DNA from 4 places in the Massilia sp. 01N417 genome. Region 2 is predicted to be linked to each of the others. Evidence: predicted binding sites of a transcription regulator. Region 2 holds the regulator's gene; each other region holds the start of a gene.

Region 1 (5,773 bases), on a different contig from region 2:
GAAGGGCCGAAGAAGGCGAAGATCATGTTCGTCGGCGAGCAGCCGGGCGACCAGGAAGACCTGGCCGGCCAGCCTTTCGTGGGGCCCGCCGGCAAGCTGCTCGACCGCGTGTGCGAGGCGGCCGGCGTCGACCGCGAGACCATCTACGTGACCAACGCCGTCAAGCACTTCAAGTGGGAACCGCGCGGCAAGCGGCGTCTCCATAAAACCCCGGCGCAGAAGGAAATCGAGGCCTGCCGCTACTGGCTCGACAAGGAACTGGCCCATGTAAAACCGACCGTGATCGTGGCGCTGGGCGCGACCGCCCTGAAGTCGGTCATGCGTAGCGCCAACGTGACGCTGAAGAACGCGATGGGCAAGCCGGTCTTCCACGAAGGCCACTGGATCGTCACCACCTATCACCCCTCCTACGTGCTGCGGGTGCCGGGCGAGGACGCCAAGCGCGAAGCCTTCCAGGCCATGGTGGAGGGGCTGAAGCTGGCCCACGGCCTGCTGGACCGGCAGCCGGAAGAGCCGCCCGCCTCCGACTGACAGATATGCATGCTTTGTGACAAGCTGTTACGCGACTAGCCCCCTCGATGCCAGTTCGATAAGCTTTGGCAACACAACAATAAGGGGGTCTCCGATGGTTGCCGCACGCTTTGCCTGTGTCTTGTCCCTGAGTCTGCTCGGCGCCGCCGCGCTGGCGCAGACCGATCCGCCGCCCGCGTCCGCGCCCGCCGGGCAGGAGCTCGACGCGGCGCCCGCCACGGTCGTCGTCTCGGGCAAGCGTCCCGGTCCCGGTCTCTGGAAAGTCTCGAAGGATGGCCACGTGATGTGGGTGTTCGCCATGCATTCGCCGCTGCCGCAAAAGATGGAATGGGATTCGGTACGGGTCGAACGCCTGGTGGCGCAATCGCAGGAAGTGCTGCTGCGTCCCGGGGTCAGCGTCACGGTCGGCTGGATGAGCGGACTGAGCATGCTGCCATCGCTGATCGGCCTGAAGAAGAACCCGGACGGCGCCGAGTTGCATGACCTGCTGCCGGCCGATGTCTATGGACGCTGGGCTGTGCTGAAGCAGAAATACATCGGCGACGACGACGGCGTCGAGCGTTACCGCCCCTTCTTTGCCGCCGAGGAATTGATGGATGCGGGGCTGAAGAAGAGCGGGCTGTCGAAAGGCGGGGAGCTCGCCAACCAGATCGAGAAGATCGCCAGGAAGCACGACGTGAAGCTCACCAGCACCGGTATCTCGGTCACGCTCGAGCATCCGCGCGAGGCGCTGAAGGACTTCAAGAAGTCACAGATGGAAGACGTGGCCTGCTTTACCAAGACCCTGGAGAGTTTCGAAGGCGATATCGATGCGATGAAGCTGCGCGCGAACGCCTGGGCCAACGGCAACATCGCCGAGATCGGCAAGCTCGATTATGCCGAGCGCGAAGACACCTGCAACGACGCCATGATGAACGGTTCGTTCGCGCGGAATCATCCGGCCTTCCAGGACATGCGCGAACGCGGCCGGGTAGCATGGATGAAGACGGCGGAACGGGCGCTCGCGAAGAATGCGAGCACCTTCGCGCTGCTGTCGATGAGCCAGGTGCTCGGCCCGAAGAGCTACCTGGCCGAGTTGCAGGCCAAGGGTTATACGGTCGAGAACCCCAAATAACGATCAGCCCGGATCGCCAGGCAAACCCAGGGTCTCGAACACTTCCTCGCGCGAAGCGGCCTGGGCCACGCGCGCGCCCGGCGCCACGTCGTGGGTCAGCCAGACGTTGCCGCCGATGACCGCGCCCTTGCCGATCGTGATGCGGCCCAGCACGGTGGCGCCGGCGTAGATCACGACGTCGTCTTCCAGGATCGGATGGCGCGGCAGGCCCTTCTGCAGGCTGCCGTCGGCATTCGTCGGGAAGCGCTTGGCGCCCAGGGTGACGGCCTGGTACAGGCGCACGCGCTGGCCGATCACGGCGGTCTCGCCGATCACGACGCCGGTGCCGTGGTCGATGAAGAAGCCGGTGCCGATCTTCGCGCCGGGGTGGATGTCGATGCCGGTGGCGGCATGCGCCAGTTCGGAGATGATGCGCGCCAGCAGCGGCAGCCCGAGTCCGTACAGGCGGTGCGCCAGGCGGTAATGGATCATTGCCAGCACGCCGGGGTAGCACAGCAGCACTTCGTCGACGCTGCGCGCGGCCGGGTCGCCCTGGTAGGCGGCCAGCACGTCGCTGTCGATTTCCATGCGGACTTGCGGCAAGGCGGCGCCGAAGGACCGGGTGGCCTCGATGGCCTGGCTGGCGATGTCGCCGTCGGTGCGCTGCTCCAGCGCGGCGCTGTAGTGCAGCTCGATCTGGACCTGGCGCAGCAGGGCGTGCAGGGCGGAATCGAGGGCGTGGGCGACGTGGAAGTCTTCGCTTTCCCGGCGCAGGCCGGGCGGCCCCAGGCGCATGGGAAACAGCACGCCCTTGAGCTGGCCGATGATGTCCGCCAGCGCATCGCGCGAAGGAAATTCGATGCCGCGTACCTCGCCGGCGGGACGGTGGGCCTGGCGCCATTGCTGGCGGGCGTCGTGCAGGTCCTTGACGATGCCTGCGATGTCGAAGTTGGTCATCAGCCGTACTCCCGGAATAAGATAGGCACGCGCCAGGAGGCGTGATCAGGCCCTAATATACGAGAGTCCAGCAGGTGATCAAAAGAAAAGAAAATTACGAGGTTATTAAAAAATTATCTGAAGGGATATGGCTTTGCTCAAGACGTGAATCGCCATCTTGTGCTCGACCGTACCAGAGCTGGCGCTGCCTTCGCGTTCGGAGTATTTCTGCACTTCGACCCTGGAAAAAGGGATATGAACCGGCATATGAACCGGCATATCCCTCCCACGCCGTCAAACGTTCCGGCGACGCTTGGTTTGCAGGCACCATAGGCCGAGTCCCGCCAACCCGAACAGGGTTATCGACGCAGGTTCAGGAACTTCACCTGTGGCAATCTCTTGTTGCCCTCTGCTGATAATGCTGCCGCCGGGAAGTAGATCGTACTCGTAATACAAGGTCATCGAATATGGACCGGGCGCATTAATGGCAAACGGGCCGCCGTTGTGCGAAAAAGAAAACGCCGGCGTGGTGGCAGTTACGGTAAAGGTATCGATTAATGCGCCAGGGGTACTGGCGGTTGACAGACCTCCTTGTCCATTACTGGTATCGAGATACCAACGCTGGGTGAGCGTTGAGCCTTGCGATAACTGGAATGATCCGCTGCCGGAAGTAAAAAAGGAGTTGGCTTGGGTGAAATCGGTGTCGCCAACCGCGACAAGAATGTGGACAGTCGAGTTCGTGGTATTTGTAACGCTTAACGAACTGCTGTCCAGAATATCCGGATTGCCGTGAACCGATCTTTGAACCGATCCGCTAATCAACACACCGTTGAACGGCGGATCGCCTGGCGATCCAATTATAAGCATTCCGTTAGCGCCGGGACTCAAATCCGTCACCTGAGTACCAAACGAACATGGAGTATTGCCATCGACCGCGCAAACGTTTCCACCGTTCACGGTAGCAGCTAACATCAGGGCAGCATGGGAGGCAGTCGAGACCGCGCATGTACTGCCCACAAGCATGATTCGAAGCACATCGATTGATCGGATTTTCATGTTATCCCCTTTTATTTGACAGCCTTGGCCGGACGGCCAGGCCATTGTCGAGCTAGCAAATTCAATGCCAGTCAACGAATCGTCATGGCGTGGGAGCTACTTTTGGTTTTTGTAATTTTTGTGCGGTGCTTGTACTTGTAAAATTTACCGACAAAGAAAAAATTCTAGCTATAAATATTTTCAGGCATTGTGATCTACATTTCGTTCTTAAAATATTTTTCTGATCAAAGAATTGAACTGGAATTTTCCTCTTTTTGCTGTAAATAATATCGACATCGATGATGGGGGAGAAGTTATATGTAAGATAGAAAATATTTTCAAGTGATTGATTGGATTTGGCGAAAATTATTTTCTTGGAAAATATGCTGACTAATTGCAATTGATTGTCTTTATATTCGCGTCGTTATGTCCATCGGCTATCCCTGCGATGTCGAGCGATATGGAAATCGGTTTCCATCACGACAACGATCATTACATTTGTCAAACGGGCCAGAACCCGCGTAGAATGCCGGCAACGCGGGTGTAGCTCAATGGTAGAGCAGAAGCTTCCCAAGCTTACGACGAGGGTTCGATTCCCTTCACCCGCTCCAGCCTTCTCCGGAACGCCTCCTCCCGCCTTGCCCCTGCCTCGCCGTGCGGCCCGCCTCTTGAAGATATGGCAAACTTGAGTCTTCTGCCTCATTAGTTTCGACCATGCAACAACACGCCCCACGGCCCGATCAACCATCGCACGATGCCGACAGCCTTGCCGGCTCGCTCATGTTCCTGAGCGGGGGCGGCGAAGCCGGGGCGCTGATGCGCATGCAGGACTGGAGCGAATCGCCGCTCGGGCATCCTCACACCTGGCCGCAGGCCCTGCGCACCCTGGTCGGGCTGATGCTGAATTCGGGCTTCCCGATGTTCGTCGCCTGGGGAGAAGGGCTGGGCTTCCTGTACAACGATCCCTACCGCGAGATCCTCGGCGACAAGCATCCGCGCGCGATGGGCCGGCGCTTCCATGACATCTGGGCCGAGATCTGGGACGACATCTGGCCCCTGATCGACCGCGCGCTGAAGGGCGAGGCCACCTACGCCGACCGCCTGCTGCTGGTCATGAACCGCCACGGTTACGACGAGCCGACCTGGTTCACCTTCTCGTACTCGCCGGTGCGCGACGAGGATGGCGCCATCCGCGGCATGCACTGCGCCTGCGTCGAGGTCACCGACCAGGTGCTGGCCGAAAAGTACCGCGACGAGGAAAATGAACGCTTCCGCGCCCTGTTCGAGCAGGCGCCCGGCATCATGGCCGTGCTGCGCGGTCCCGAACACGTGTTCGAGCTGACCAACCTGTCCTACCTGCAGCTGATCGGCCATCGCCAGATCGTCGGCAAGGCAGCGCGCGAGGCGCTGCCGGAAGTGGTGGGGCAAGGCTTTTTCGAACTGCTCGACCGCGTCTATTCCACCGGCGAACCCTTCGTCGGCCACGCCCTGCCGGTACGCCTGCAGCGCGAGCCGGACGGCCCGCTGGAAGAGCGCTACATCGACTTCGTCTACCAGCCGATCCGCGACGCCGGCGGCGCCGTCTCCGGCATCTTCGTCGAGGGCAGCGACGTTACCCTGCGCAAGCAGATCGAAGACGAGCTGCGCGCGGCCAACCGCCAGAAAGACCAGTTCCTGGCCATGCTGGCCCACGAGCTGCGCAATCCGCTGGCGCCGATCATGACCGCGGCCCAGCTGCTGAAGGTCGGCAGCCTCGAACCGCGCAGCGTGGCCAACGCCAGCGAGATCATCGTGCGCCAGGCGACCCACATGACCGACCTGGTGAACGACCTGCTGGACGTCTCGCGCGTGACGCGCGGCCTGGTCACGCTCGAGAAGGAAGAGCTCGACCTGAACGTGATCGTGTCCGCCGCGGTGGAGCAGGTGCGGCCGCTGATCGACGCGCGCCGCCACTCGCTCACGCTGCAGCTGTCGGGCCGCAGCGCCCATGTGACCGGCGACCGCACCCGCCTGGTGCAGGTGATTTCGAACATCCTCAACAACGCCGCCAAGTACACCGCGCCCGGCGGCAGGATCACGCTGGCGGTGACGGTCGACGAGGAGCGCGTGCATGTGGCCGTGCGAGACAACGGCGTCGGCATCGCTCCCGACATCCTGCCCTACATTTTCGACCTGTTC
Region 2 (5,773 bases):
TGTGATCGACACCTCGGAAATGTCGGCAAACAAGCTGCGCGCCTGGGTCAAGGAACTGGCCGAGATCGAATTCGCGAAGCTGACCCTGTATTTCGAATCCTTCGCCTTCAAGCGCGGCGTGCCGCTGGACGCCGACTTCGTGTTCGACGTGCGCGCCGTGCCGAATCCCTACTACGACCTGACCTTGCGCCCGCTTACCGGCAAGGACGCGCCCGTCATCGCCTTCCTCGACGCCCAGCCCCAGGCCGTCGAGATGCTGGCCGACATCCGCGCCTTCGTGGCCAAATGGCTGCCCTCGTTCAAGACCGACAACCGCAGCTACCTGACGGTGGCGGTCGGCTGCACGGGCGGGCAGCACCGTTCCGTCTACATGGCGGAACGGCTGGCGGCTTACTTCGGCGAGTCCGAACGGGTGGTTGTGCGGCATCGCGAGCAGCACTGATCGTTAGCCTGTCAACGTCATTCCCGCGCACGGGAATGACGGTTCAGACCAATCCCGTCGCGTAGAACACCCCAATCACAAAGAACACCGCCAGCGTCTTGATGACGGTAATCGCGAAAATCTCGCGATACGACTCGCGGTGCGTCAGCCCGGTCACCGCCAGCAGGGTGATCACGGCGCCGTTGTGCGGCAGCGTATCCATGCCGCCGCTGGCCATCGCCACCACGCGGTGCAGGACTTCCATCGGAATGTGGGCCGCTTCGGCGCCCTTGATGAACAGGTCGGACATCGCGGCCAGCGCGATGCTCATGCCGCCCGAGGCCGAGCCGGTGATGCCGGCCAGCGAGCTGACCGACACTGCCGCATTCACCAGCGGGTTCGGAATCCCCTTCAGGGCATCGCTGACGACGATGAAGCCCGGCAGCGCGGCGATCACGCCGCCGAAACCGTATTCGGAGGCGGTGTTCATCGCCGCCAGCAGGGCGCCGGCGACGGCTTCCCTGGAACCGCTGGCAAAGCGCTGGCTGACACGGCGGAAAGCGGTCGCGAGCACCAGCAGGATGCCGAGCAGCAGCGCGGCTTCGACCGACCAGATCGCCAGCACGCTCTTGACCGTGGCCGTCACCGGCGTGTGCACGCCCGGCAGCACTTCGGGCGGCACGGTGTAGGCGCCGGCGCCGTACCAGACCGGGATCATCTTGGTGAACGCGAAGTTGGCCACGCCCACCAGCACCAGCGGCAGCACCGCGATCAGCGGGTTCGGCAAGGCTTCCCGCGCCGCCTCCGCCTGGGCGGCCTCGGGCGCATCGGCGTGCACACCATAGCCCTCGCCTTTCGCCATCGCAGCGCGGCGGCGCCATTCCAGGTAGGCCAGGCCGACCACGATGATGAACACCGAGCCGATGGTGCCGAGCACGGGCGCGGCCCAGCCGGTGGTCTTGAAGAAGGTGGTCGGGATGATGTTCTGGATCTGCGGCGTGCCCGGCAGCGAATCCATGGTGAACGAGAAGGCGCCCAGCGCGATCGCGCCCGGCATCAGGCGCTTCGGAATATTGCTCTGGCGGTAGAGCTCAGCCGCAAACGGGTACACGGCGAACACCACCACGAACAGCGACACGCCGCCATAGGTCAGCAGCGCGCACACGGCGACGATCACGGCGTTCGCACGCGAGCGGCCGATGTAGCGGATCGCCGCCTGGACGATGGATTTCGAGAAGCCGGACATCTCGATGACCTTGCCGAACACGGCGCCCAGCATGAAGACCGGGAAGTAGAGCTTGACGAAGCCGACCATCTTTTCCATGAAGATGCCGGAAAAGACCGGCGCCACGGCGGACGGGTCGGTGAACAGGACCGCGCCGAGGGCGGCGATCGGTGCGAACAGGATGACGCTGTAGCCACGGTAGGCGGCCACCATCAGGAAGGCCAGTGCGGCCAGGACGATCAGAAACGACAAATTGGACTCCTCTATTGTTGTGCTTGGCTATGTCATTATTTCATTGCCTGATGAAATCATCGCATAAATTCGTGCTTATGTTGCAACGCATTATCGGCAGCGAAAAAAACCCGGCGGCTGCCGGGGCGGTGGAGCAGGCGCAGCTTACGCCAGGTGGCGCAGCGGATGCGCATGGGCCGGCCACACCGGCTCGAAGAAGCGCGCCACCATCGCCGGCGTGACGGCCTCCAGCGCGGGCGGGTTCCACTTCGGCGCATTGTCCTTGTCGATCACCAGCGCGCGCACGCCTTCGAGCACTTCGCCGTGTTCGAAGTTGCGGCGCACCAGCGAGCGCTCCATGCGCAGGCAGCCGGCCACGTCCATCGCGGCGCCGCGCACCAGCATCTCGCGCGTCACGCACATCATCAGCGGCGAGCGCTGGCGCATCGCGGCCAGGGCCTTCTGCGCGAACGGATCGGCGTCGCCCTCCAGCGAGGCCATCACGGCCGGCACCGAGTCCGCGCCGAAGTGCCGGTCGACCAATGCGCGGTTCGCTTCGAGTTCGCTGGCGCCGGCCTGCTGCGCGAACGGCGCGGCGAAGGCGCGGATCGCATCGGCCAGCTGCGCGCCCGGCGTCCGGTCGATCAGCGCGTGCAGGGCCGCCAGTTCGGCGCCCGGCACGAACACGTCGGCCAGGCCGACATACAGCGCATCGGCGGCGCCGATGGTCAGCCCCGTCAGCCCCAGATACATGCCGAGCGCGCCCGGCGCATGCGACAGGAAGTGGCTGCCGCCGACGTCCGGGAACAGGCCGATGTTCACCTCGGGCATGGCCATCTTCGTGCGTTCGGTCACGATGCGCAGGCCGGTCTCCGGCCCGCCCTGGGCGATGCCCATGCCGCCGCCCATGACCACGCCGTCCATCAGCGAGATGTAGGGCTTCGGATAGAAGTGGATCAGGTGGTTGAGTGCGTATTCTTCGGTAAAGAAGTCTTCCAGCAGTGCACTGCCTCCCGTGGGCGTGGCGTGCCCGGCCTGGTGGAAGAAGCGGATGTCGCCGCCTGCGCACAAGGCTTTCTCGCTGCTGCTCTTGATGACGACGGCGTCGACGGCCGCATCGTCGCGCCAGGCCAGCAGGGTCTCCGTCAGTGCACGCACCATTTCCAGCGACAGCGAATTCAGGGCCTTGGGACGGTCGAGGGTAATGATGCCGGTGCCGTTGGCAACGCGGGTCTGCACGTGTTCGCTCATCATGTTGTTTTATTTATTGAAATGGAAAACGGCATTGTAGCGCGGCCCGGAAAACGAAAAGGGCGCCAGATGCGCCCTTCGTTACTTGTGCTGCGCCAGCGGAATGGTCACGCTGTAGCGGCAGCTTCTCCTCCATCGTTGGGTATGCGCTTGAGCGGTGTACTACTGTGATCCTGCAGCATCTGCTTGTACTTCTGCACCTGCCGGTCGAGTCGGTCCATCAGCATGTCGATCGCGGCGTACAAGTCGTGCGCGGCACTGGCGACGTGAACGATCTTGCCGGCGACGCGCAAGTTGATCTCGGCCTTCTGGCGTTTTTCTTTCTCGGTGAGATTGTCAATGCAGAGGATGACGTGGGAGTCGATCACTTGATCGAAATGGCGGGTGATGCGTTCGAGCTTGTTCTGTACGTATTCACGGATTGCCGGGGTTACATCGAGATGATGTCCGCTGATAGTGAGATTCATACACACTCCTTTGATGATGCGCTGCCTGTCGTACGCGCATACCACGCACCAGGGCAGCGTTGTTGCAAGAAGCTTGCTGCAAGAGCTTGCTGAAAGAGCTTGCTACAGAGATTTACGGAGGCTGACGGGAGGGATCTTCAGCGCCTCGCGGTATTTCGCTACCGTGCGGCGTGCGATAACCATTCCCTGTTCCCCTAGCATCTCCGCGATCTTGCTGTCGGATAAAGGGTTCTTGGGGTCTTCTGCTCCTGTGAGTTGTACGATAAGAGCCCGGATCGCGGTCGAGGAGGCTTCTCCTCCTGCCTCGGTCGCGACGTGACTCCCGAAAAAGTACTTCAACTCGAACATGCCGTGCGGCGTCAGCATGTATTTCTGAGTTGTGACACGAGAAATTGTGCTCTCGTGTAGACCTAGTGTATCAGCTATCTCACGTAAAACAAGGGGCCGCATGGCAACGGCGCCATGGGAGAAAAAGTTCCGCTGGCGCTCCACGATTGCTTGAGCTACCCGAAGGATAGTATCGAAGCGCTGGCGCATGTTTTTGATGAGCCACTTTGCTTCCTGCAACTGCGCCGCCAGCTGGGATTCCGATTTCCCCTGCTTCATCAAGGTGGCGTACAGGCTGTTCACGCGCAGGCGCGGCATCACCTCGGGATTCAGCTGCACGCTCCAGCCATCCTTCGCGCGGCGCACGATCACGTCCGGCACCACGAAGTCGGAGACGTCGGAAGCAAAGGCCGCGCCCGGATGCGGATTGCAGTGGCGAATCACGGCCTGGGCTTCGCGCAGGTCTTCGTCGTCGCAGTCGAGGGCCTTCTTGAGCTTGTTGAATTCGCGCTGCGCGAACCAGGTCAGGTAGCGTTCGACGATGGTCAGTGCCATGCGCCGCGTGACCAGCGGCACGCCAGGCATGCGGCGGATCTGCAGCGCCAGGCATTCGGCGGCGCTGCGCGCGCCCACGCCGGGCGGGTCCATGCTCTGCACCAGCGCCAGCGCGGTGCGCAGTTCCTCGAATTCCACTTCGAGTTCGGCCGGCAGGCGCGCATGCAGCTCGTCCAGGGTTTCCTCGAGATAGCCGTTGTCGTCGAGGGTGTCGACGACGATCTCGACCAGCGCGCAATCGCGCGGCGACATGCAGGTCAGGCGCACCTGTTCCATCAGGTATTCGCGCAGCGAGACCGGGCTGGCTTCCAGCTGCGGGCGGCCGTCTTCTTCCTCGCCGCCGCTGCCGGAGCGGCCCGGCTCGCCCCAATCCATGTCGTGCTCGGCGCCGCCGGCATCGCCGTTGTCGCTGTCGCTGCCGCCGCCTTCGGCTTCGGCGCCGCCGTTGCCCTCCTCGCCCTGGCTGGACGAGGGCGGCGAGTCGGGCGTGGTGGACGTCGACGAACCGTTGTTGATCGCGCCGTCGGCCAGCAGGCGTACCGAACGGTCGAGCGGATCGTCGAGGCGTTCGAGCAGCGGGTTGTCGCTGAGGACCTGTTCAATCTCCTGGTGCAGCTCGAGAGTGGACAGCTGCAGCAGCCGGATCGACTGCTGGAGTTGCGGTGTCAGCGCAAGGTGCTGTGATGTCTTGAGTTGCAGCGTCTGTTTCATGACTACATCCGGAAATGTTCACCCAGGTAGACGCGGCGGACGGATTCGTTGGCGATGATATCGTCGGGACGGCCGGAAGCCAGTACCGCACCCTGGTTGATGATGTAGGCGCGGTCGCAGATGCCGAGCGTCTCGCGCACGTTGTGGTCGGTGATCAGGACGCCGATGCCGCGCTCCTTCAGGAAGCGCACGATGCGCTGGATCTCGATCACCGCGATCGGATCGACGCCGGCAAACGGTTCGTCCAGCAGCACGAAGCGCGGGTCGGTGGCGAGGGCGCGCGCGATTTCCACGCGGCGCCGTTCACCGCCCGACAGCGACAGCGCCGGGTTCTCGCGCAGCTTCTCGATCTGCAGCTCGGCCAGCAGCTCGTTGAGGCGTTCCTCGATGCGGTTCTTGCTCAGCGGCTTGCCGTTCTCGCGCTGCAGTTCGAGCACGGCGCGGATGTTCTCCTCCACCGTCAGCTTGCGGAACACCGAGGCTTCCTGCGGCAGGTAGGACAGGCCCAGCATGGCGCGCCGGTGGATCGGCAGGCTCGTGATGTCGGTGCCGTTGATGACGATGGCGCCGGCGTCGGCCGGCACC
Region 3 (5,773 bases), on a different contig from region 2:
TTCAGAAATTGCAGATAAGAAAATTTATCATAAAAACAATTTCTTGATAGACGAAAGCGACGGCCCCGCCACGCCGTGGCCTCCAATGCTTATTCGTTTACAATATTGCTCGGAAGACAAAAACGCCGCGGCCGCGTGCCGTGCCCTAGCAGCATTCCCAACCGGAATTCATCATGCGAGGTTTCATCCGCCCCTTCCTGCTTGTTTGCGCGCTGGCCGGCCCCGCCGCGGCGCAGGCGCAAGTGCAACAACAGGCGCAACAACAGGCACAGCAGCAGCGCGTGCCCGACACCCTGGCCCAGCGCCTGGCCGCCTGCGCCTCCTGCCACGGCAGCGCGACCACGCCGCCGGCGGCGGTCGGCTCCGGCAGCGAGCGCCAGTACTATCCTCGCATCGCCGGCAAGCCGTCCGGCTACCTGTATAACCAGCTGAGCAATTTCCGCGACGGCCGGCGCCAGTACCCGCTGATGACCTGGATGGTCCAGCACCTGTCCGACGATTACCTGCGCGAAATCGCCGACTATTTCTCGGCCCAGCACCAGCCGGCGCCGGTGCTCGACCGCGCGCGCCTGCCGGCCGCCGAACTGGAGCGGGGCCGCCAGCTCGTCAACCGTGGCGACACCGCGCTGAAAGTGCCGGCCTGCATCGCCTGCCATGGCGAACGCCTGACCGGCGCCCTGCCGGCCATCCCCGGCCTGCTCGGCTTGCCGCGCGACTACATCAACGCCCAGTTCGGCGCCTGGCGCAACGGCAGCCGCCACGCCCTCGACCCGGACTGCATGGGCAGCATCGCCTCGCGCCTGAGCCTGGCCGACGTGTCGGCGATCTCGGCCTGGCTGGCCAGCGAACCCGTGCCGGCCGACCAGAGCCCGGCGCCCTCCCTTCCCCGCCCCCTGCCGCTGGCCTGCGGCAGCGCCCCGGAGCCGAAGCCATGAAGCGCCGCATCCTGATCGCCCTCGGCGTCCTCCTCGTCGTCGCGGTCGCCGCGGCCTTGCTGGCCTGGCCACGCGCCGAATTCATCCCGTCGCGCTCGCCGCAGGCCTGGGCCCCGGAGGCCAACAACATCGCGCGCGGCGCCTACCTGGCGCGCGCCGGCGACTGCGCCGCCTGCCACACGGTGCGCGGCGGCGCCGCCTATGCCGGCGGGCGCGCCGTCGACACCCCCTTCGGCCGGGTGATGGCGCCGAACATCACGCCCGACCGCGAGACCGGCATCGGCGCCTGGAGCGCCGACGATTTCTGGAACGCCCTGCACAACGGCATCGCGCCCGGCGGCCGCCTGCTGTATCCGGCCTTCCCCTACCCGAACTATACGAAGGTCACGCGCGACGATGCCGACGCCCTGTTCGCCTACCTGCGCAGCCTGCCGCCGCAGCGCAATGCACGCCAGCCGCACGCGCTGCGCGCGCCCTACGGCAGCCAGGCAGCGCTGGCGGCCTGGCGCCTGCTCTATTTCAAGCCCGGCGTCTTCACGCCCGAGCCCGCACGCGGCCTGGAATGGAACCGCGGCGCCTACCTGGTCGAGGGACTGGGCCACTGCAGTGCCTGCCACAGCACGAGGAATAGCCTGGGCGCCAGCAGCCAGGGATTGCAGGGCGGCCTGATTCCGGTGCTGGGCTGGTACGCGCCCGCGCTGGCGTCGCGCAATCCGCACCTCGTGCAGCTGCTGCAGACCGGCGTGTCGCCGAACGGCGCGGTATATGGTCCGATGGCGGATGTGGTGCGCCAGAGCCTGCAACACCTGTCGGCGCAGGACCTTGGCGCGATGGCCGCTTACCTGCACGCGCTGCCGGCGGAGCCTGAGGCAGCGCGGCCGGCGCCCCTGCCGTCGGAAGCGCTGATGAAGCTGGGCGGACAGATCTACGACCGGCATTGCATCGACTGCCACGGCAAGGACGGCCGCGGCGCCACCGGCGCGAATGGCGCGCCCGTCTATCCGCCCCTGGCTGGCAATCGCACGCTGGCGATGCGGGATCCCGTGAACGCCATCCGCATCGTGCTCAACGGCGGCTTTCCGCCTGCTACCGGCGGCAATCCGCGCCCCTACGGCATGCCGCCCTACAGCCAGGTGCTGGATGATGCCGACGTGGCGGCGGTTGTAAGCTATGTGCGCGCCAGCTGGGGAAACAGCGCTCGCATGGTCACGGCGCCGGAGGTCAACCGCTATCGCGCGGTGCCTTTGGACTGACTATGAATACTGTCGAGAATTTTTACACCTGTGCAAGATTCTTACTCCTGATGCTAGCAAAATTTACTGCTGGAATAATAAAAATTCCAGTAAAGACAGATACTTACGATAATTCAACAATATCTGGCATTGAACTTGCTTACCCTTAGCACGGAGTTCCTGACATCAACTAATCGCCAAACCATGAAAAAACTTCTCGTTACCTTAGCAGCCGCCTTCGCCAGCTACACTGCATCGGCGGCACCAGTCATCCAACTGCCGGCCGGTCCGATCTATCTGGAGTACAGCGGTCAGGAGCAAATCGCCATCAACGGTGCCACGACCTTCGCAGGCACCAAAGAAATCAACTGGGGCGTGTTTACTGTGACCGCGCTTACCCTCGGCCAAGTGTCATCGCCCAATGACCTCATCGACAAAAAAGACGACCAGGCAGCATTTTTCAATAACATCATTTCCGGCGGCCAGATCACTGGCATGTTCTACGGAATCGAAAAAGGCGGCGCCTCGGCGGGTAATTCATTTCCCGCAACCAAGGGCTTTCTGGATCTGTATTGGCGCGACCTGAACGACCTGCCGGCGTCGTCGACGTCGACTGGCACCTTGCCCGATATTCGTTGCGGTTTCAGCTGTGCCAAGGGCTTCACCGAGGGCACCCTGTTGGCTCGTCTGTATTTTGACTCCGGCATGGATGCCTTCAATCCCCTTAACACCATCACGGGAAGTCAGGTTCCGAGCACTTCCGGGTTCAATGGCCTGGCAGCTTCCTACGCTTCGGTTGACACGTCGGCGAAAGGCGCATGGACCGATACCCTTAACTCGAATTGGTTCACGACAGCCCAAGGCAGCCGCGACCTGCGCTTCGACAACGTCTACAGGACCAATACGGCCTGGAATGGCGCACCGGGTTCGAACATCCTTGGCGCACGAGTAAACGCTGGCTCCGGTCAGTCGTATGCCCTGCCGGAACCGGGCGCGCTGTCGCTGATGGGCCTGGCCATGATCGGCATGGGCGCCGCACTGCGCCGCCGTTCGCGCAAGTAATCGCGCTTTCGTCGGCGGACTGCGGTCTGCCGGCAAGTGGCACGTCCTAAGATAGGTTGACAGGGTTACGGCCTTTTTCGTTACCCCGTGGATTTGCTTCTATCGACGCCCGATGCACTGCATCGGGCGTTTTGTATTGAAGCGCCGTATGCGGGCGCTCGCAGTTGATCGCTGCTCAGGAGTAAAAGGCTGTGTCATGTCCAATTGGGCCCGTACCAGTTGCAGGGCCAACGGGCTCCAGTCCTGCGGTCCGTATCGTCTTAACCATACCAGCGCTGTACTTCGACCTTGGATGCCGAACTTCTTCTGCGCTTGCTTGGAGGTCATCTCGCCTTTTTGGACCGAGGCAACCACGCCCGGTTTAAAAGCCAAGCTGTAGTCACCTTGGGTTCGCTTTCCCTCAATCGCCATCCCGCTCTCCTTGAATAAGGCAAAGTTAGACAAGCGATTTCAGGACGGGACAGCCGATGAAACTGGTCGCCGCTTACACCATCTCCGCAAAGCCGATGCGGTCGGTGGTCGCCGCACGCGCCTCGTCGACGCCGACCTTGTGCGAGGCCAGCAGGCCTTCCAGCACGCTGTTCATGGTGTGGCAGCCCGGCTCGCGGCCGGCGTTCATGTGGGCGCGGATGGCGCCCAGGTCGCCCTGCTCGATCATGCCGGCCACTTGCGGGCTGATGCTCAGGCATTCGGTGGCGAGGTGGTAGCGGTTGCCCTGCTTCGACGGCAGCAGCGCCTGGCACAGCACGCCGCGCAGGGCGTGCGCCAGGGCCTGGCCCTGGACGTCGGAATTGCCCAGCAGGCGCAGCATCTTCTGCAGGCCCAGCTCGGTCGAGCGCGCGTGCAGGGTGGCCAGCACCAGCGGCCCCGATTCGGCCAGCGCCAGCGCTTCCTGGGCGGTCTGGGCGTCGCGGATCTCGCCGATCACGATCACGTCCGGGCGCTCGCGTAGCGCGTCCAGGGCGCCCAGGTAATAGCTGCCGACGTCGGCGTCCTCGCCCACTTCGCGCTGGGTGATGATGCATTTGCGCTGGGGGATCAGGGTCTCGACCGGGTCTTCGATGGTGATGATGTGGCCGGAACGCTGCTTGTTGATCTCGTCCAGCATCGACGCGATGGTGGTCGACTTGCCCTGGCAGGTATCGCCGATGATCAGCACCAGGCCGCTGGTCAGGCGCGCGAATTCCTGCTCGTCCGGGTGCAGGCCCAGGGTATCGAGGGCCAGCGGCTCTTTCGGGAAGCGGCGGATCACGCAGCCCAGGCGCTTCTTGCCCTGGAAGCTGAAGCAGTTGGCGCGGATGCGCGCCGTGTGCAGGTCGATCGAACGGTCGAACGCGCGTTCCTGGATCCGGTCGGCCCAGTTCGGTTCGATGACGTCGAAGAACTCTTCCAGCTCTTCCTTGGTGATCGGCGAATCCGTCACCGCCACCAGGCCTTTCGGCTGGCGCAGCATCAGCGGACTGTTCTGGTGAATGATGATGTCCGAAAACACCAGCTTCGAATTCAGCAGGTGCAGGATCTGCTCGACCAGGGTACCGAAGACGGGATGATCTTCGTTTTCGATATACGTCAGGGTGGGAATCTGCGAGGACTGGTGGTATTCCATCGGGCGATCGATGATTGAAGTGGAAACTAACGATGCATTAATTATAAAACCAGCAGCGGCCGGAAAGTTCCACTTGGAAAGAGAATTTTTCGTGTGAAAAACTTACAACAACTCAGCGGTCCAGCGCCTGGACCATGCGGTCGCCGAACAAGGCCAGGGCCACGCCCACGATCATGACGACCGCCCCGGCCAGGCGCACCGCCGACACCTTGCGCATGGCGACATTGACCAGGCCGAAGTGGTCGATCGCCATCGAGGTCAGCAGCTGGCCGGCGATCACCAGCACGACCAGGTTCAGCAGGCCGATGCGCGGCACCAGCAACACGGTGCAGAAGATGAAGGCGGCGCCGAGGAAGCCGCCGGAGAACTTCCACAGCGGCTGCTGCGGCAGGACCGCCAGGGCGTCGGGCAGGCCGCCGCGGACGAAGGCCGCCACCGCCAGCGCCGCCGTGCCGCACATGAAGGACACCAGGGCGGCGACCACCGAATTGGCGCCGACCGCGGCCGCCATCTGGCTGTTGATGGCAGCCTGGAAGGACACGGCGATACCGGCACCGAAAGCAATGAAGAACAACAGGAGATTCATGAGGAATTGCAGACGAAAAAGCGCAGAATTGTAGCGAAACCGGACGGGCTTGCGAAGCCGTATGGCTAGTCAGACAATATGTCTGCGCATATACTTCGCGTCGTTACGTTCAAAATGTGCCCCATGACGACACCCAGCAATGCGCGCCTGGCCGATCAGCCGATCCGCTGGCCGGTCCTGTTCCTGATGTTCGCCCTGCTCGCGCTGTCGCTGATGATGTGGCGCTGGGGCGGGACGATCGAGGACTCCCAGGCCTACTTCGACACGGCCCGCTATTTCCGCGGCGAGATCGGCATCGCCCAGCTGCGCCCGCCTTTCCCCTACCGCACCCTGGTGCCCGCCATCGCCGCCG
Region 4 (5,773 bases), on a different contig from region 2:
GTCGATCATGAAGCTGTCCGATGCCTTCCGCATGAACTTCGGACGCGACACCGAGAACTTCACGCCCCTGAAAAAGGGCGAGGTCATCGCCACCGACGGCGATACCGTCTATACCGTCCAGCACGACGAGGAATTCGTCGTCTTCCCCAATCCGGACGTGCGTGTGGGTCTGCGCGCCGGAATCATGGTGGTGCGCACGTAATTCAATCGTGCGCGCTAGACTACCCCTTTCGACCGAAAGGGGAGTCTTTTTCATGAGCATGCTGTTTTCTCCGATCAAACTGGGCCCGCTGGAGCTGGCCAACCGGATCGCCATCGCGCCGATGTGCCAGTACTCGGCCGACGAAGGCCTGCCGACCGACTGGCACATGATCCACCTGGGCCACCTGGCGCTGTCCGGGGCGGGCCTCCTGATCATCGAGGCGACCGCGGTCACGCCGGAGGGACGCATCTCGCCCGAGGACCTGGGCCTGTGGTCCGACGAGCACGCGGCCGCGCTCGAACCCATCGTCAATGCGATGCGCCGCCATTCGCCAATCAAGATCGCGATCCAGCTCGGCCATGCCGGCCGCAAGGCATCCAGCGAAGTCCCGTGGCAGGGCGGGGCCAACATCCCGCCGGACCACCAGCGCGGCTGGCAGACCGTGGCGCCGTCCGCCATTCCGCATGCGCAGGGCGAGACCGTGCCGCTGGCGCTCGATGCCGACGGCCTGCAGCGCGTGAAGGAAGGTTTTGTCGCCAGCGCCCGCCGCGCCGATGCGCTCGGCCTGGATGCGATCGAGATCCACGGCGCCCACGGCTACCTGCTGCACCAGTTCCTGTCGCCGCTGTCGAACAAGCGCTCCGACGAATACGGCGGCTCGCTCGAGAACCGCATGCGCTTCCCGCTGGAAGTGTTCGATGCGATCCGCGCGGCCGTGTCGCCGGAGATGGTGGTCGGCATGCGCATCTCGGCCACCGACTGGGTCGAGGGCGGCTGGGACCTGGGGCAGAGCCTGGCCTTGTCCGAGGCGCTGGAACAGCGCGGCTGCCAGTTCCTGCACGTCTCGAGCGGCGGGCTGTCGCCGCTGCAGAAGATCCCGGTGGGGCCGGGATACCAGATCGAGTTCGCGGCCCGCATCAAGCAGGAAACCAGCATGCCGGTGATCGGCGTGGGATTGATCACCGAGGCCAAGCAGGCCGAGACCATCATCCAGACCGGCCAGGCCGACATGGTGGCGCTGGCGCGCGCGATGCTGTACGACCCGCGCTGGCCCTGGCATGCGGCGGCCGAACTCGGCGCCAGCGTGAGCGCGCCGCCGCAGTACTGGCGCTCCCAGCCCCACGAGTACAAGAACCTGTTCGGCGATACCCGCCTGGGCCAGCGCTGACGCCGTTCGTTCCGCGTTTCCTGCAGTTTGTCGCATGAGGAGGGCTGGCCAGGGCGCGCCTTGTTAGAGTTCAAACACTACTAACAGAAAGGCCATCCCATGCGTACACTGCTCGCCATCGCCTGCCTCGCCGCCCTCGGCGGCTGCGCCATCGTCGTCGCTCCCGGCGCCGACGGCGACTACCAGGTCCGGACTCCCTTCAACGGCAACACGGTCGACGGCGACGGCGTGGCCGCGCGCGACCAGCGCATGGTCGGCACCGTGAACGGCCTGGACGTGAATGGTTCCTTCGTGGTCGACGTGCGCGTCGGCCCGGCCACCTCGCTGGTGGTGGAAGCCGACAGCAACCTGCTGCCGCTGATCCGCACCGACGTGCGCGGCGACACCCTGAACATCTATGCCGACCGCTCCTACCGCAGCCGCAACCCGGTGCACGTGATCTACACGGTGCCGCGCCTGACCGACCTGAACCAGAACGGCTCCGGCCGCATCACCGTGGAAGGCCTGAGCGGCACGCCGCTGTCCGTGCGCCGCAACGGCTCGGGCTCCGTGAACCTGTCGGGCCAGGTGGCCAGCCTCGAGGCCAGCAGCAACGGTTCCGGCAGCCTCGACGCCTCGCGCCTGCAGAGCGCGAACGCCAGGCTGAACCTGACCGGCTCCGGCCGCCTGGAAGTCGGGCGGGTGGCCGGCGACTACGCGATCGTCAACCTGAACGGCTCGGGCCAGCTGCGCGTGACCGGCACGGTGCGCTCGCTGACGGCACGCGCGAACGGCTCCGGCCACCTCGACCTGGGCATGCTGTCCAGCGACCAGGCCGACCTCTCGTCCTCGGGCTCGGGCGGCATCACCGCCAACGTCCGCCAATCGCTGATCGCCCAGAACGGCGGTTCGGGCGGGATCCGCGTGTACGGCAATCCGGGGCAGCGCTCGGTGAGCGGCAACCACGTGCAGATGTTGAATTAAAAAGGCTGAGTCCTGTGCAAATACAGGACTCAGCCCTTGGCTGCATGGGGAACCCAAGCGGCCAGCCTTGCGGGATTACTGCTTGCGACGGCGGCGCATACCGCCCGCCAATGCGGCACCGCCCATGGCCAGCAGAGCCAGGCTGGCCGGCTCGGGCACGTCGACCGGAATGCCGCCGGCATTCAGGTTGTAATAGCGCGGCGCGCTGTTGCTCAGCGTGTCACCGACCACGAAAGAGGCGAACGCGACTTCCCCCGGGTTCGATGCCGCCAGGCCGTCGCCGAAGCCTGCCGACACGAGACGGGTTTCGCCCACGTCGCCGTAGAAGATGCCGATCTGGGCCAGGCCGCCCTGGGAGGCGAGCTGGTCGGAGCGCAGGAGGATCTGGAAGGTGCTGCGGCGGCTGTAGTCGCCCGAATAATGACCCATGTCGAGCCAGGTGACGACGATCTCGCCTTCGGTCGTGGTGTTGACGTACACGTTGGAGGCGTCGTCGCTGCGCGAGTCCAGGTCGGTGTATAGACCGGCGATCATCGGCGCCACCGTCTGGATGTCCAGCGCCTGGGTCGAATAGCTGCTTTGGCCGGAACCGAAAGTGATGTAGCCGTTGGAGCTGACAAACACTTCCGAATAGGTATTTCCGAAGAAGTTGATCGACTGGCCGGTTCCCGTGAATGCGATCGGTCCGGCATAGCAGTCGTCACAGTTGCTGGGCCCCGGCAGCTGGGTGCCGTAGGTCGAGGTGTACAGGCTGGCCTGTGCCGGGGCCATGGCAGCCAGGCCGAGTGCGGCTGCAAAGGCGGCGCCGAGGATTTTCTTCATGTGTGACTCCCTAGTAGTTGTTTATAAGGCAATCACGATTTAGCAATAAGCATGCCAGAAGAAAATCTTTCAAAAATTCAATGGCTTATATTTTTAACCACGACGCGCTGTAAATATTATCGACAAAGAGTTACTGGCAAATAATGCCACGAAGGGGGCGAGACTGTTGCCAAACAGCATGAACCGGGTCGCGCGTAAAAATGCTGAGTCCTGTGCAATACAGGGCTCAGCCCTCGGCCGCCTTCACGGTGTCATTTCAGGCGGCGGCGTTATCGATGGCGCTGTTCGCGCCAAGTGTGGAATCTATTTCGTAAGCCTGCGGTCCAATGTCGACCTGAACCGTTGACGGAGGGTCCATGCAAGCACGGCAGTTCGAACAGTTCCTGCAACGCCTCACCAGCTTGACCCGGCGGCAACGCGACCGCCTGCTCGAACTGCTGCAATCGGCAGCCGGCCTCGACCGCGTACTTGAGATCGTCGAGCAGCCCGCCGCGCCGCTCTGTTGCCCACACTGCCGAGCCAGCAAACCCTATCGCCACGGTCACGCACATGGACTGCAGCGCTACCGCTGCCGCAGTTGCCGCCGCACCTTCAACCTGCTCAGCGGCACGCCGCTGGCCCGGCTGCGCCACAAGGCGCATTGGCTCGACTACCTCGGCTGCATGCTCGACTCCCGCAGCGTGCGCCGCGCGGCGCGCGAGATCGGCGTGGCCAATGCGACCAGTTTTCGATGGCGTCACCGCTTCCTGGCCTTGAGCAAGGATGACCGCCCGCAGCGCTTGAGCGGTATTGCCGAAGCCGACGAGATGTATGTGCTCGAATCGCACAAAGGATCCAGAAGCCTCGACCGTCCACCGCGAAAGCGGGGCGGCAAGGCGACGAAGCGTGGGATCTCGAACGAGCAGGTGTGCATCCTGGTCGCACGCGATCGCAGCGGCCGGACCATCGATGCCGTGACCGGCAAGGGGAGCGTGAGCAAGCGGCAGCTAGTAGAGCACTTGGGGCCGCGCCTGGAGCGTGACGTGCTGCTGGTGACCGACAGCCATGCCGCCTATCCGGCATTCGCGCGGGAGCTCACATGAGGCCATCAACGCGAGCGCCGGCGAAAGAAGGCGCGGTGCGCTGCACATCCAAAATGTGAACGCGTATCACAGCAGGATACGCGCCTGGCTGCTGCCATTCCGCGGCGTCGCCAGCCGTTACCTGGGCCATTACTTCGGCTGGCGCTGGGCACTGGATGGCCAGCGTATTGCCAGCCCAGACGCCTTTTTGAGAGCGGCGCTGGGCAGGTTCAACACTTAGCGCGAACAGCGCCTTATCGATTACAGCAGGTGATCGAGCAACTCCGGCCCGAACACCTCGCGATGCAGGCGCCCAGCCGGCACACCCAGGTGCAGCAGCGACAGCCACTGCGCCTGCATGAACTTGTGCGGACCGCACAGCCACACTTTCGCTCCCTCGCGCGGCCAGGACGGCAGCTTGTTCACGTCCATGCGGCCTTGCGCATCTTCATAGAAGGTCACCAGCGACAGGTTCGGCATCGCATCCTTCAGCGCGCCCACTTCCTCGCGCAGCGGATGGTGGGTGGCGTCGCGCGCGGCATGGGCGAAGATCACGCGGCGCTGCGGATTCACTTCCGCGATGCGCTTCAGTGCCGAGACCATCGGGGTGATGCCGATGCCGGCCGACAGCAGCACGATCGGCTGCTCGCCTTCGGTGTCGGGGGTGAATTCGCCGAAGGGATGCGAGACCTGCAGGATCGAGCCCACCTGCACGTTCTGGTGCAGCCAGTTCGAGACCATGCCGGCCGGCGTGCCGGCGTCGGCGTCTTCACGCTTGACGGAAATGCGCTGGCTTTGCTTGCCGGGGGCGTCGGACAGGCTGTACTGGCGCAGCTGGTGGCTGCCGTCCGGCAGGTCGACCGCGACGCTGACGTACTGGCCCGCCTGGAAGGCCGGCAACGGCTTGTCGTCGGCCGCGACGAAGCGGAAGGACACCACGTTCTCGCTCTCGCGGACGACTTCCGTGACGCGCATCGGGCGGGTCTCGCCCGGCTGGATGCCGGCGGTGCTATACAGCTCGGCTTCGGCGGCGATCAGCAGCTTGGCCAGCGAGTTGTAGGCTTCCTTCCAGGCGTCCAGCAGCGGCTCGGTGGCGGCGTCGCCGAGGGTCGCGGCGATCGCGCCCAGCAGGTGGCGGCCGACGATCGGGTAGTGCTCGGCGCGGATGCCGACCGAGACGTGCTTGTGGACGATGCGATTGACCACCGGACCCAGCGCGCCAGGATTGCCGATGTTCGCCGCGTAGGCGAACACCGCCGATGCCAGCGACTGCTGCTGCGCCCCGTTTGCCTGGTTGCCCATGTTGAAGATGCGGGTCAGCTCAGGATGCGCGCCCAGCATGTTCTGGTAGAACAGCTTGGTGATGGTCAGGCCGTGTTGGCGCAGGACCGGCACGCTGGCGTCGATATAGGGGCGGGAAGCGTCGGAAATCATGGTTATTCCTTATTGATGCATTTCAAATGCAGATTTAACGTTCAAAAAAATGCCCGCGAAGCGAGCACCTACTTCTCTTCTTGCCAAGTCTATGAGCCAGCCTTGGCTGTCTCACCTTTGCTT

Evidence for each region. Region 2 encodes sigma-54, which starts transcription at its own class of promoters, with help from an activator protein. Its sites were predicted from a motif close to TGGCANGNAANCTGCTTT; they were not measured.
Region 1: a site for sigma-54 is predicted at 3,669-3,686, ahead of AC1DOQ_RS10285 (PEP-CTERM sorting domain-containing protein). Genes of this name have one in related genera too.
Region 3: a site for sigma-54 is predicted at 2,313-2,330, ahead of AC1DOQ_RS20490 (PEP-CTERM sorting domain-containing protein). Genes of this name have one in related genera too.
Region 4: a site for sigma-54 is predicted at 3,195-3,212, ahead of AC1DOQ_RS09860 (nidogen-like domain-containing protein). Genes of this name have one in related genera too.

The regions. Positions count from the first base shown of each region.
Region 1 is NZ_JBFTRS010000007.1:155,759-161,531, forward strand. It holds gene AC1DOQ_RS10270 (UdgX family uracil-DNA binding protein) at 1-531, shown strand, start outside; gene AC1DOQ_RS10275 (TraB/GumN family protein) at 653-1,645, shown strand; gene epsC (serine O-acetyltransferase EpsC) at 1,649-2,581, opposite strand; gene AC1DOQ_RS10285 (PEP-CTERM sorting domain-containing protein) at 2,855-3,616, opposite strand; tRNA gene AC1DOQ_RS10290 (tRNA-Gly) at 4,133-4,206, shown strand; gene AC1DOQ_RS10295 (hybrid sensor histidine kinase/response regulator) at 4,310-5,773, shown strand, end outside.
Region 2 is NZ_JBFTRS010000003.1:218,172-223,944, forward strand. It holds gene rapZ (RNase adapter RapZ) at 1-442, shown strand, start outside; gene AC1DOQ_RS04770 (GntP family permease) at 486-1,898, opposite strand; gene AC1DOQ_RS04775 (enoyl-CoA hydratase/isomerase family protein) at 2,043-3,128, opposite strand; gene hpf (ribosome hibernation-promoting factor, HPF/YfiA family) at 3,236-3,595, opposite strand; gene AC1DOQ_RS04785 (RNA polymerase factor sigma-54) at 3,698-5,188, opposite strand; gene lptB (LPS export ABC transporter ATP-binding protein) at 5,191-5,773, opposite strand, start outside.
Region 3 is NZ_JBFTRS010000020.1:110,598-116,370, reverse strand. It holds gene AC1DOQ_RS20500 (c-type cytochrome) at 174-935, shown strand; gene AC1DOQ_RS20495 (c-type cytochrome) at 932-2,188, shown strand; gene AC1DOQ_RS20490 (PEP-CTERM sorting domain-containing protein) at 2,372-3,229, shown strand; partial or broken gene AC1DOQ_RS20485 (IS3 family transposase) at 3,461-3,640, opposite strand; gene AC1DOQ_RS20480 (type IV pilus twitching motility protein PilT) at 3,714-4,835, opposite strand; gene AC1DOQ_RS20475 (DMT family transporter) at 4,948-5,421, opposite strand; gene AC1DOQ_RS20470 (hypothetical protein) at 5,545-5,773, shown strand, end outside.
Region 4 is NZ_JBFTRS010000007.1:64,086-69,858, forward strand. It holds gene AC1DOQ_RS09845 (succinylglutamate desuccinylase) at 1-202, shown strand, start outside; gene AC1DOQ_RS09850 (NADH:flavin oxidoreductase/NADH oxidase) at 255-1,370, shown strand; gene AC1DOQ_RS09855 (head GIN domain-containing protein) at 1,470-2,333, shown strand; gene AC1DOQ_RS09860 (nidogen-like domain-containing protein) at 2,409-3,155, opposite strand; partial or broken gene AC1DOQ_RS09865 (IS1595 family transposase) at 3,512-4,457, shown strand; gene AC1DOQ_RS09870 (globin domain-containing protein) at 4,478-5,650, opposite strand; gene AC1DOQ_RS09875 (RrF2 family transcriptional regulator) at 5,740-5,773, opposite strand, start outside.